Regions from separate parts of the Planococcus sp. SSTMD024 genome, predicted to be linked through region 2. Evidence: riboswitches for the same ligand, from Rfam matches in the RefSeq annotation. Region 2 holds a riboswitch; each other region holds the start of a gene.
The links. Region 2 has a riboswitch for lysine ahead of AB9R92_RS05565 (aspartate kinase). Riboswitches for the same ligand answer to the same signal wherever they lie in the genome.
Positions count from the first base shown of each region.

Region 1: linked by a shared signal. The riboswitch ahead of dapA (4-hydroxy-tetrahydrodipicolinate synthase) and the one ahead of AB9R92_RS05565 (aspartate kinase) in region 2 are both predicted to bind lysine.
Region 3: linked by a shared signal. The riboswitch ahead of AB9R92_RS03105 (Na+/H+ antiporter NhaC family protein) and the one ahead of AB9R92_RS05565 (aspartate kinase) in region 2 are both predicted to bind lysine.

Region 1 covers NZ_JBGGNS010000022.1:423,324-427,641, reverse strand. The annotation lists gene ypfJ (KPN_02809 family neutral zinc metallopeptidase) at 1-627, opposite strand, end outside; gene AB9R92_RS10950 (class I SAM-dependent methyltransferase) at 687-1,283, opposite strand; lysine riboswitch at 1,433-1,611, shown strand; gene dapA (4-hydroxy-tetrahydrodipicolinate synthase) at 1,738-2,628, shown strand; gene AB9R92_RS10940 (STAS domain-containing protein) at 2,670-3,506, opposite strand; gene AB9R92_RS10935 (cell wall-binding repeat-containing protein) at 3,639-4,318, opposite strand, start outside.
Region 2 covers NZ_JBGGNS010000019.1:340,197-344,514, forward strand. The annotation lists gene AB9R92_RS05565 (aspartate kinase) at 49-1,275, opposite strand; lysine riboswitch at 1,379-1,553, opposite strand; gene uvrC (excinuclease ABC subunit UvrC) at 1,595-3,388, opposite strand; gene trxA (thioredoxin) at 3,442-3,756, opposite strand; gene AB9R92_RS05580 (electron transfer flavoprotein subunit alpha/FixB family protein) at 4,073-4,318, opposite strand, start outside.
Region 3 covers NZ_JBGGNS010000018.1:35,829-40,146, reverse strand. The annotation lists gene AB9R92_RS03115 (sulfite exporter TauE/SafE family protein) at 1-799, shown strand, start outside; gene AB9R92_RS03110 (bifunctional metallophosphatase/5'-nucleotidase) at 813-2,156, shown strand; lysine riboswitch at 2,228-2,409, shown strand; gene AB9R92_RS03105 (Na+/H+ antiporter NhaC family protein) at 2,520-4,094, shown strand; gene AB9R92_RS03100 (sodium-dependent transporter) at 4,294-4,318, shown strand, end outside.

The DNA.
Region 1 (4,318 bases), on a different contig from region 2:
CGCATGATGCGCCCATACCCCGGACAAATAATCCGCCTGGAGTTCCAGGCGCACTTGCAATCGATTGTATTCGGTCTCGCTCAGCTGATTGCGCGCCTGCTGGACATCCCCGAGCACGCCGAGCAAGTTCTGCACGTGATGGCCGACTTCGTGCGCGACGACATACGCCATCGCGAAATCACCCGGTGCGTTGAACTGGCGCTCGAGTTCATCGTAAAAGCTCAAGTCGATATACAGCTTGGAATCCGCCGGGCAGTAAAACGGCCCTGTCGCAGAGCCGGCCATGCCGCACGCTGACTGGACGCTTCCCGAAAACAGCACCAAAGTGGGCTCAACGTACTCCATCCCTTCTTCGGCGAACACTTCGGCCCACACCTCTTCCGTATCCGCAAGGACAACCGATACGAAATCGGCCAGTTCTTCTTCCCGCTCACTCGCCACGTATGGCTCCGAACTGGAAGCCCCGCCGCCATCGCCAAGTATCGCTCCGGGATCGCCCCCGAGAAACGTGATCAGCAAGACAATCAGCAAGCCGCCGATCCCGCCGCCGGCCAGAACCGGGCCGCCGACACTGCGCCCTCTCCTGTCTTCTACATTCCTGCTGCCCGCTCGCCCTTTCCATTTCATAACCGAAACCCTCTTTCCGCATCCATTTTTATAAAGCTATACCCGTTCCAGCGGAAACTTTAATCCCATCTCGGCAAACGATAGACCACAAATCGTTCGCGCGCGTCTTCCATATCGGCCGGAAGCGCAATGTCGCTGATTAATTCAAAAGCAGTGCGCCGCTCAAGGAAATCGGTATACTCGATGGCCGGATAGAATAAAATCACTTCGACTTCGCGCGGATAGTCGGCCACCGATGCCAAAATCCTGTTCATCACAGTCATGAAAACAGGATCGGAAAACGGATTGAAAAAATAAAACCAGCGGTCCTGTGGCTGGATTTCATAATCCTGCGCATAGCCGTTGATGAACTCGATGTCCGCTTTGCCTTTAAAGCGCTGCAAATTCCGGAGCGAGGCCTCATGCAGCGATGGGTCGACTTCCACTCCTGCCGACGGCGTCCCAAACACATGATGCGCGAAAAAGTTCAGGCGGCCCTTGCCGCTTCCGAAATCGACCAGCCTGTCTTGTCCTTTCAGCGGATGTGCCTTGAACAATCTGTCGAGCCACGCATAGGGCGTCACTTCGAAACGGTGTTCATGCATCGACGCATTAAAGCCCATCTGCTCGCCCCCCGTATGAATGTTCAGTTGCCGGTCCATTTGATGATCGTCCATCTGAATGCCTCCTTGTCTCTGCTGCACTAAATTCGTGAACTGTCTTCTTCTCCCACATATTTCAAAATAAAAAATGCTTTTTCTCTTGCCATTCCCATTTCTTTCTGTTATATTACAGCTAATTCAATAATTTCTTGCTTCCTTAGCGGAGCGAGGATAGAGGCGCAAAAACCATCAGTACGCAATCCGAGGAGTATGAGCTCTTGGGACGATTGCCGAAAGGGGGATTTGCCGAAGCGGCAGGATGCTCATATTCCTGTGCGCTGGTTCTGCACTGAATAAGTGCAGGACTGTCATATAGGAAACTATATGGAGGGCTATCTGACGAACAGGAACGATTGGTAAACATTGTTTCTAACGGCAGCAACGGGCCCCCGTTGCTGCCTTTTTGTTTACTCCGGACCGGCCCCCACCTCTAAATTTTGAAAAAAACTTAGAAAAGGGTGTGTTCTCTATGAAATTCGGTCAAGTGATCACTGCGATGGCGACGCCATTCGACTCAGACGGTGAAATCGATTTTCAGGCAACAACAAATCTCGTGGAATATCTAATCAATAACGGTTCGGACGGCATCGTCGTCGCCGGGACAACCGGCGAATCGCCGACTTTGTCGACAGATGAAAAAGTGGCGCTGTTCGTCCACGTCGTCACCGTGGCAGACGGGCGCGCGAAAATCATCGCAGGCACCGGCTCGAACAACACGCGTGCATCGGTCGCCTTGACCCAGCAAGCAGAGCAAGCAGGCGTCGACGGCATCATGCTCGTCACTCCTTACTATAACAAACCGTCACAAGAAGGCATGTACCGCCATTTTGAAGCGATCGCAAACGCGACGACGCTTCCGGTCATGCTCTATAACATTCCGGGCCGCAGCGTCGTCAATCTATCGGTCGATACAATTGTCCGCCTGTCGCTTATTGACAATATCACTTGCGTAAAAGAAGCAAGCGGAGATCTGGATGCCGCTTCTGAAATCATCGAACGCACAAGCAGCGACTTCGCTGTCTACAGCGGCGATGACAGCCTGACCTTGCCGATGCTTTCTGTCGGCGGAACGGGCATCGTCTCGGTTGCTGCGCATATCATCGGCAACGAAATGCAAGAGATGATCAAATTGTTCCGGATGGGCGATACAGCCGGCGCCGCGGCGCTTCACCGCAAATTATTGCCGACCATGAAAGCCTTGTTCGCGGCACCGAGCCCGAGCCCGGTCAAAGCCGCACTCAACCTATCGGGCGTACCGGTCGGCGGCGTACGCTTGCCGATGCTCGCTTTAACGGAAGAAGAAATCGCCACATTGCAGCAATTCCTGCCGTCCGCTAAACAGGACGTGGTCACCAATTAAAAAAAACTTCGCAGACCCGTTTCAGGGTCCGCGAAGTTTTTTTAATTATAGACGTTTTCCAAGGCGCGCTTCAAGCTGCCCCCGATGTTCAAGGTCCGCACATCCACGCCGAGCGCAGTCAAGGATTGCGCCGTCTCCGGCCGGATTCCCGTCAACACCGCTTCGACGCCGATCAGCCCGAGCGACTGGATGATTTTGATGACTTGTTCCGCCACCATCGTATCCACACGGATGACCCCTGATAAATCGACAATCAATGTGCTGATCTCCAATTCACTGGCCGACAAGAGCGTGCGCTCCAAAATATAACGCGCCCGGTCGATTTCGATGCTGCCGACAAGCGGCAAAATGGCGACTGAATCACTGATTGGAACGACAGGCGCCGACAGTTCCAGAAACTCCTGGCGTGCTGTTGAGAGTTTGCGCTGATAGGAAGTCGTATACGCATGTGTATAGGAATATGTCGCATGGTCCAGAAGCGCATGCAATAATTCCGCCGCATCATAAGTTATTTCCGGGGAAATAGCCGAACGCCGGCCTTCACTTTTAATTAAGGTCGCAATGTGCTTCCGGTACAGCGCCGTTTCAGCAAGCGCCACATCCAAGGTCATGCCATGCTCCAAGAAAAAATTCCCGGTGGCGGTTCCCCACTCAGCCATGTCTGCCATGATTTCTTCTTCGCGGCAGCTATTCTGCAAGGATTTTCCAAGCAGTTCAATAAAGCGAACGCGCTCTTGCAACACCAGCTCCGAAAATTTGCGGTTTTCTTCCACAACTTTCTCCGGTAAAGCGGCCAGGCGTTCTTCCTGGATTAATTGGGCAATCATATATTTTTCTTCTTCCACTCGTTTCCCGAATAACGCCATTTCTTTTTCCATTGGTACCTCCGTCAATTGCTGCTCACTTTATTTCTTGCAACGGATTCATTATACCTAATCTTCTATACAAGAAATAGCCTTTTGCTTTTAATGAGAGAAAATGCCCGCCAGATGGCAGGCATTTTTCAGGTATTATTTTGCGAACAATTTTTTCAATGTGTCAGATGAAACGGCTTTTTCACCGCCAAGAATGTTGTAGAAAGTATCCGGTGTCGAATAATCCTGAATCTGTTGTTTAGACGCTGCTGTAGGAGTTGGGGCAGTCAATACAAGCGGATCTGGATAAAGCGAAGCGAGTGCGCTTCCCGATAATGCATCCGGGAAATTCGTACCCGTCGCGATATAGATTTCAGCTGTTTCATCATACAACTCATTTTCATACATGAAATCATTGATTGCCTGGTTTGTGTCATAACGGCTGACACCTGCAAGGCGCAACGGTTCTTCAGTGAACAAATCTTCCACTGACGAAGCGACCGCTTTTTCACCGCCGATGATAAATGGCCATTCCGGCTGGTTGGCTTTAATATAATCCGCCACTACCGTTGGAACTTTGCCTGAAGCGGGTACCAACAAAATCGGTTCTTCAATATAACCCGCCGCTGGGGAAATCGACAAAGAATCGGCAAAGTTTGCGCCAGTCGTAACGAACAACGAGTCGTCCATCCCTAGTTCTTCAGCAATTTTCACTGCAGTTTCGTAGCGGCTCTTCCCGCTGATGCGATCCACTGTAATGCCGAGCTTCGCGATTTCATTTTTGACTTTTTCAGAAACCGCTCCAGTTCCGCCGATTAAAATAACGTTTTTCGCGC
Region 2 (4,318 bases):
ACAAACTTTCGGCAATTCAAAAAAGCCCAGCTAGGCCGGGCTTTTCGTTTATCTGACAGACGCCAGCGTCAGTCCGTATGCTTCGTGGAGCGCATTTGCCGAGCGCTCCATCTCACTCGCCGGGATGACGACAGAGACTTTGATTTCGGATGTGCTGACCATTTTCACGGGCACGTTCTGCCCGCGGAGAATGTCGAACATCTTGGCTGCAACGCCGGGATTCGACACCATGCCGGACCCGACGATCGACACTTTCGCCAAGCCGGTTTCGATATCGATGGCGTTATAGCCGATTTGCCCTTGCGCTTCCGACAACACGCGCTGCGCTTCCGCCAGGCTGTCTTCCTTAATCGAGAAGGAGACGGACGGCGGCAACTCCTCACTGATGCTTTGGACGATAATATCGACATCGATCAAATGATCCGCCAGGACCGTAAATATATTCGCAAGCGACCCGTTGAATGGCTTGGTGTAGCTGACAGTGATGCGGGCGATGCCTTTTTCGAATGCCACACCCCGCACGATTAGATTCTTTTCCACAGTGATCACCTCTTGAATGATAGTTCCCGGTTCATCCGAGTAGCTGGCCCGCACAGATAGGGGCACTTGATTGTTTTTCGCGAATTCCACGGCTCTCGGGTGAAGCACGCCAGCACCGAGGTTTGCCAGTTCGAGCATTTCGTCGTAGGAAATCTGTTCAAGCTTGCGGGCGCCTGTGACGTAACGGGGGTCGGAAGTATAGACCCCGTCGACATCCGTATAGATCTCGCATTTCTCGGCGCCTAAAGCAGCAGCGAGCGCCACCGCGGTCGTATCGGATCCGCCGCGTCCGAGCGTCGTGATGTTGCCGTTTTTGTCGACGCCTTGGAATCCTGCGACCACGCAGAACAAGCCAAGGTCGAGCGCCTCTTCCAAGCGCTGCGTATGGATTGTTTCGATGCGCGCATTGCGCGGGACGGATTCCGTTTCGATTCCTGCCTGCCAGCCTGTGAAACTCAAGGCATCATGGCCGAGTTTCTTGAACGCCATCGCCAACAGCGAAATGGTCACTTGTTCGCCTGTTGCGAGCAGCATGTCCATTTCACGCTTTGGCGGCTCGGCCGAAATCTCTCCTGCCAGACCGAGCAGCGTGTCCGTCGTTTTGCCCATCGCCGAGACGACGATGACAACGCGCTTGCCCTGTTGCTTTTCCTGGATGGCACGTTTTGCCACCCCTAAGATCTTCTCCGGAGACGCCACGGACGTCCCCCCGAACTTCATTACGATTGTTGTCATTCTCTCCACTCCCACTTAAAGTAAGTGGCCCTCAACAAAAAAGAGGCAACTCGCCGATTGCCCGGCAAGCTACCTCTCTTCTCATGTACGATTTCAAACGTCCATGTGAGATAGCCCTCCAGAGTCAAACTCTGACAGCCCTGCATCTCTTAAATGCAGGACCAGCATACGCGCAAGCAGTGCGCCGTAAACTTCGGCGGGCGTCCCTTTCGGCATCCTTCACAGATTCTGCAAATCTCGGAATGCTTACTATTGACGTCCGCTCCTCTATCATCACTTTTTACAAGTGATTCAATTGTGTTATTACAATACCACGAACTTATTCTTGTTGCAACGGCTGTTCCTTGAAATGCTGCTCGATTTCCAAAGCCAGCTTCTCGGGAATGCCGGCCTGCTGGATCTCGCCAGCGTTCGCTTCTTTGATTTTTCGCACGGAACCGAAATGCTTCAGCAATTGCTGCTTGCGTTTCGGCCCGACACCTTGAAGCCCGTCCAGCGCGGATTGAATCGAATTCTTGCCGCGCAATTGGCGGTGGAACGTGATGACAAAGCGGTGGACTTCGTCTTGGATGCGCTGCAATAAATAAAACGCTTCACTTGTGCGCTTGAGCTCCACCATTTCAACCGGACTGCCGTACAAAAGCTGAGACGTTTGGTGCTTGGCATCTTTCGCCAGCCCCGCAATCGGGATATCGAGGCCGAGTTCGTCTTCGACGATTTCGCGCGCCGATTCGATCTGGCCCTTGCCCCCATCGATGATGATCAAGTCGGGCAGCGGCAAGCCATCCTTCAGCACACGGCTGTAGCGCCTGCGGACCACTTCACGCATTGCCGCATAATCATCCGGCTTCTGCGCGGAACGGGTTTTATATTTCCGGTAATCTTTCTTCGACGGTTTGCCGTCTACGAAGACAACCATCGCCGACACGGCATCTGCCCCTTGGATATGGGAGTTGTCGAACGCTTCGATACGCAGCGGCGTATGGATATTCATCGCTTCGCCGAGTTCGTTGCACGCACCAACCGTCCGTTCTTCCTGGCGCTCGAGCAGCTGGAATTTCTCCTTGATGGCGATTTCCGCATTTTTATGCGCGAGCTGGACCAAATCTTTTTTCTTGCCGCGCTGTGGAACGAGTACTTTCGCACCGAGCCATTCTTTCAAGAACTCCTCATCTTCCGCTTCCGGAAGCAGGATCTCATGCGGTTTGATATGATCCGGCTTTTCGTAGAACTGGCCGAGGAAGGTCAAGAATTCTTCTTCCGGGTCGCGGTACAACGGGAACATTGACACTTCACGCTCGATCAGCTTTCCTTGGCGCACGAAAAACACCTGCACACACATCCAGCCCTTGTCGACAGCGTAAGCAAAGACATCTCGGTTGGTAAAATCGTTCATGGCCATTTTCTGTTTTTCCATGACCGATTCGATATGGCTGATCTGGTCGCGGTATTCTTTCGCCCGTTCAAACTCGAGATTCTCTGCCGCCTCGCTCATCTTTTCCGTCAGCTCCTGCTTCACTTCACGAAAGCCGCCGTTCAGGAACCGGCTGATGCCGTCGATCATTTCGCGATACGTATCCTTTTCCACCGGTTTAACACAAGGCGCGAGGCATTGGCCGAGATGGTAATACAGGCATACGCGGTCAGGCATCGTATGGCATTTGCGCAGCGGGTACAAACGGTCCAGCAGCTTTTTCGTTTCGCTTGCTGCATAGGCATTCGGATAAGGGCCAAAATATTTCCCTTTATCTTTTTTCACTTGCCGCGTAATGACCAGTTTCGGATGGCGTTCGCCCGTAATTTTCAAATACGGATAGGTCTTATTGTCTTTCAGGCGGATATTGTATTTCGGGTCATGTTTTTTGATGAGTGTCAATTCAAGGATCAGCGCTTCCTTGTCCGAGGAGGTGACGATGTATTCAAAGTCTTCGATCTCGTTGACAAGCCTTTGTGTTTTCGTGTCGTGGCTGCCCGTAAAATAAGAACGCACACGGTTTTTCAACACTTTCGCTTTGCCCACATAGATAATCGTCCCTTGGCGATCTTTCATCAAATAGCAGCCCGGTTGATCAGGTAAAACGGCGAGTTTATGTTGCATCATTTGACTTTTCATTTTATCACCCTATTTAAAAAACCGGGTTCCACGAATGGGACCCGGTTTTGGAATTATGCGTGTTTTTCAACCAATTCAGCCAAAGCTTCTTTTGGACGGAAGCCGACAACTTTATCGACTGTTTCGCCGTTTTTCATCAAAAGAAGTGTCGGGATGGACATGATGCCGTATTCGCTAGCTGTCTGTTGGTTTTCATCAACATCCAATTTCACGATTTTCACTTTATCATCCATGTCTGCATCAAGCTCTTCAAGAACTGGAGCGATCATTTTACAAGGCCCGCACCATGCTGCCCAAAAGTCTACCAATACGAGTCCTTCTGAAACTTCTTGTTTGAAATTCTGGTCTGTCCCTTTAACGATTGCCATGTATAATTCCTCCTTAAGTAATAACCAAACTATATTTCGATTATAGCAGACGTGATTTACGCTAGCTATTTTTTTGCCTAGTCCTTCCATACCCGGCTGTTGTTGGCGTTAAACTGCCTAAGCTGGATGTCGTCGGCGTACAATTAGATCTGATTATTATAGTCTAGAGTTTCCGCTGCAGGGGCACGGGATAGGCACGCAGCGGCCGGCCCCTTTCGCTTCATCTCCAGTCATAGACGTGAATAAGTAACTAAAGAGCTATTAATTCTATATTCGCCTACAGAAAAACAGCCCGCTAAATCGCGGGCTGCCGTGATTACATCACTTTCTTGAATTCTTCCGTAAGCAACGGGATGACGTCGAATAGGTCTCCGACGATTCCGTAGTCTGCCACTTTGAAGATGTTCGCTTCCGGGTCTTTGTTGATCGCAACGATGACTTTGGAGTTGGACATTCCTGCCATGTGCTGGATCGCGCCGGAAATTCCCGCTGCGATGTACAGATCAGGCGTAACGACTTTTCCTGTCTGTCCGATCTGCAAAGAATAATCGCAGTAATCTGC
Region 3 (4,318 bases), on a different contig from region 2:
TGCTTCAGGGATTGTCGGCGCGCTCATTGGGCTCGGGGGAGGCGTCATCTTGGTGCCGGCGCTGCTGTTTCTCAGCTCTTCGGTCAGTTTATTTCCGGACTTGTCCCCACAACAGATTGTCGGGCTCTCGGTCATCATGATGATTTTCACCGGTTTGTCGTCGACAATTGCCTATATGAAGGTTGGCACCGTCGATTACCGCAGCGGCTTTATTTTCTTTCTTGGCAGCGCGCCGGGTACGGTTTTGGGCGCCTTCGTCAACCGCAGTCTGGATATTCCATCTTTTCAATTATACTTCGGCTTGCTATTGGTGTTCTTATCACTGCTCCTGTTACTGCGGGATCGCTTGAAGGCGGTGAGCTGGTTTGTCGATAACGGGAAGAAGCAAAGCTTTTATGACCGCAAAGCCGATCAGGAATATGTCTACGGCTATCCGGTATGGTTTGCGCTCTTATTGACCTTCTTCATCGGCTTTGCCTCCGGACTATTCGGCATCGGCGGTGGTTCGATTCTCGTGCCTGCCATGATCTTGTTGTTTTTATTCCCGCCTCACGTAGCTGTTGGAACTTCGATGCTGATGGTCTTTTTGTCTGCCATCGTCAATTCCATCACGCATATCTCCCTCGGCAATGTACCGTGGATTTATACGATAGCCATCATCCCATCTGCTTATATCGGGGCGAAAATAGGGGCGACGCTGAACCGCAGCATCAAATCCGAAACGCTGGTCGTGGTGCTGCGACTCGCGTTATTATTACTCGGCCTCCGCTCGATTTACGAAGGAATTTTCAGTTCATAATGAGGTGTTTGACATGAGTGAAACCATCCATATTTATCATACAAACGATTTGCATAGCCATTTTGTGCATTGGCCGCGTATCAAATCCTTGCTGATGGAGCGCAGGCAGTGGCACGAGGAGGCGGGAGATGTGTGTTTGGTGCTCGACATCGGGGATCACGCAGACCGCTCGCATCCTTTTACGGAAGGGACGGCCGGAAAAGGCAATGTCCAGCTGCTCAATGAAGCAGGATACGATGCAGTGACCATCGGCAATAACGAAGGGATCACATTGTCGAAAGCGGAACTGGATGAATTGTATGTCCAAGCTGATTTTTCCGTGGTGGTCGCTAATTTGGTGGACATGGACGGCAAGCAGCCGGAATGGGCGCTTCCGAACCAGATCATCGAAACGAAAGACGGCATAAAAATCGGGCTCATCGCTGCAACCGCAGAGTTCACCCCGTTTTACCGCCGTCTCGGCTGGCAAGTGACAAGCGGCAGGGAAGCGATCAAGCGGGAAGCGGCGGAAATCCACAAATCGGTCGATTTTCTTATTTGCATGTCCCATCTTGGCATCAGGGAAGATGAACTTTTGGCAGCGGAGTGCCCGGAACTCGACATTATCTTGGGCGCACATACCCATCATCTATTCCATCAAGGAAAAGAAATCGGCGGGACCTTGCTCGGCGCCGCCGGCAAGTTCGGCTATTATGTCGGCCATATTGAAATCGATATAGAGACAGGCAAGATGTCAGCGGAAGTGATCGAGACCGACCGTTTGCCGGAAGCCGATGGAGGATTCAATGAATACTTGGTCGGCGTCGGCAAGCAGCAAATGGCTGAGACGGTTTTCTACAATGACCGGCATTTGAAAGCTGAATGGTTCAAGCCATCTCCCATGGCTGAGCTGTTTGGTGAGGCGCTGGTTTCGTTCGCTTCGGCGGATTGCGGACTGTTCAATGCCGGCATTTTCATGGAGGATATGCCTGAAGGGGAAATGACACGCTACGATTTCCATCGCATGCTGCCGCATCCGATCAATCCGTGCGTCATTGATCTCAGCGGCGCGGAGCTTAAGGAAATTTACCTGCAGTCTCTGAATGAAGACTGGCCGCAACTGGAGTTAAAGGGCATGGGCTTTCGGGGTGCGGTGTTCGGCCGCATGATCCATAGCGGTATGGACATGCGCAACCATCAATTGATGGTTGGGGGCAAGCCTGCCGATCCGGACCGTATCTATCGGCTCGCGACACTTGACCTGTTCACATTCGGCTATTTTTTCCCTGCGCTGAAACGTGCACCGAAGAGCTATTTCATGCCGGAGTTCCTGCGTGACGTCTTCGGTGATTATTTCCGCATGAAAACCGTTAAATAGAAGGAACATTCGAAATGGACTGTTAGTTGATTTCACGTGCTTTTTGGGCTATGCTTTTTATGAATTAGATATCGATGGGTAGAGGCTGCAGCCTTCATCAGTAGAATGTGCGAGTTTGACCGCGTAGACCGCATTCGAAAGGGAAGCTTGCCGAAATTACCGTCTCCGGGTCAAGGGGCGGCGATTGGGGGCATTTCGAACAGGGATGCTACTGTCATTTGCAGCAAGTTGCAGATGGAGAGCTACAGGGTTGTTTGATGCTTGTGCACACAGACGAATTGTAGGAAGCCGGTTTATCCATGGGATAAGCCGGCTTTTTTGGTCTAAGCCTTACCATCAAAACGAATAGGAGGAAATCTAATTATGGAAAACACAATCTTTTCAATCCTGCCGCCGATTATTGCGATTGCGATGGTGCTGTTGACGCGTCGTGTGTTGCTGTCGCTCGGCGTCGGCATCGTGGCGGCTGCGCTGATCCTGACATCATTTGCGCCAGTTGAAGCTTTGAACGAATTGTTCACTTCGTTTGCGGTGATCTTTTGGGACGAAGGCTTTAACGCTTACAATGTCTTCATCATTTTGTTCTTATTGCTGCTAGGGGTCATTACGGCATTCGTCAGCTTGTCAGGAGGCAGCCATGCGTTTGCCGATTGGGCATCTGCACGCGTGAAAACACGCCGCGGCGCTAAATTGGTCACCGTGTTTCTTGGCATCTTGATTTTCATCGACGATTACTTCAATGCCCTGGCCGTCGGGCAAGTCGCACGGCCGATTACAGACCGCTATAAAGTATCGCGTGCTAAATTGGCTTATTTCATCGATTCCACTGCGGCGCCGATTTGTGTCGTATCACCCGTCTCAAGTTGGGGAGCTGCGATCATCGGCATCATCGGAACGATTCTGGCTGGACAGACTTTCCTGGAATATTCGGCACTTGAAGCGTTCCTGTGGATGGCACCGATGAACTTCTATGTCATTGCGGCGCTTGCCATCGTGTTCTTCGTCGCAATACGCGATGTGGACTTCGGGGAAATGAAAAAGCATGAACGCTTGGCAATTACCGAAGGCCAGCTCTTCAATCCCGACAAAGTGATTCCTGGGGAAATGAAAGAAGATTTCCCTAACCATTCGCACGGCCGCGTCCGCGACTTGCTATTGCCGATCTTGTTATTGATCGTCGGAACGGTCGCAGCGATGATGTGGACCGGTTATGTAAATGCCGGAGAAGTGTTCGACATTTGGCTCATTTTTGAAAACACCGATGTTCCACTGTCACTGATCACCGGAGGCATCATCGGCGCACTTGCAGCGATTATCCTGTATGCACTGCAAATCAAGCGCAACGAAGCGGCGGAAGCGCATTGGATCGCCAGAGGCATTTGGGCCGGGATCCAGTCGATGGCAGGAGCGGTCTTCATTTTGATCTTCGCTTGGTCCCTGACCTATTTGATCGGCGCTTTGGAAACCGGTACCTATCTTGCTGACGCTGTTGCTCGCGGCAATGTGCCAACCAGCGTCTTGCCTGTCCTATTGTTCTTGCTGGCTGGCGTTATGGCGTTTTCGACGGGCACTTCGTGGGGCTCTTTCGGGATCCTGCTGCCGATTGCCGGAACAATCATGATCCAGGCGGAACCTGACCTCTTGCTGGCGTCGTTGTCGGCTGTACTGGCGGGGGCTGTATTCGGAGATCATTGCTCGCCAATCTCGGATACGACAATCCTGTCGTCGACAGGCGCAGGAAGCAATCATATGGACCATGTGGTCACGCAACTTCCTTATGCATTGACTTCTGCAGCGATTGCCTCGATAGGGTATATCGTCATAGGCTTCACCGGCTCCTTGCCTTTGGCTCTCGGAGTGGTGGCTATTGTCTTGGCAATACTATTCGTTTTTTGGTCTAAACGTACAACCTTAATGGAAAAGCACGGACAGAACTAATATTTGAAAGGCGGAGATATTCTATCTCCGCCTTTTTATTATTGAAGTAATAGTTTTTTTGAAAAACTTTCAGAAATTATCTTTACTTTGAATAAGGTCCTAGTTATACTAAATTTAGATTCCAAAATAATCTGAATATAAACAAACTTCCTATTTTTCTGTTAAAAAATTGGAAGTTTACAACAAAGGGGGAAGAGAAATGGAACGTTCTACGTGGGGAACAA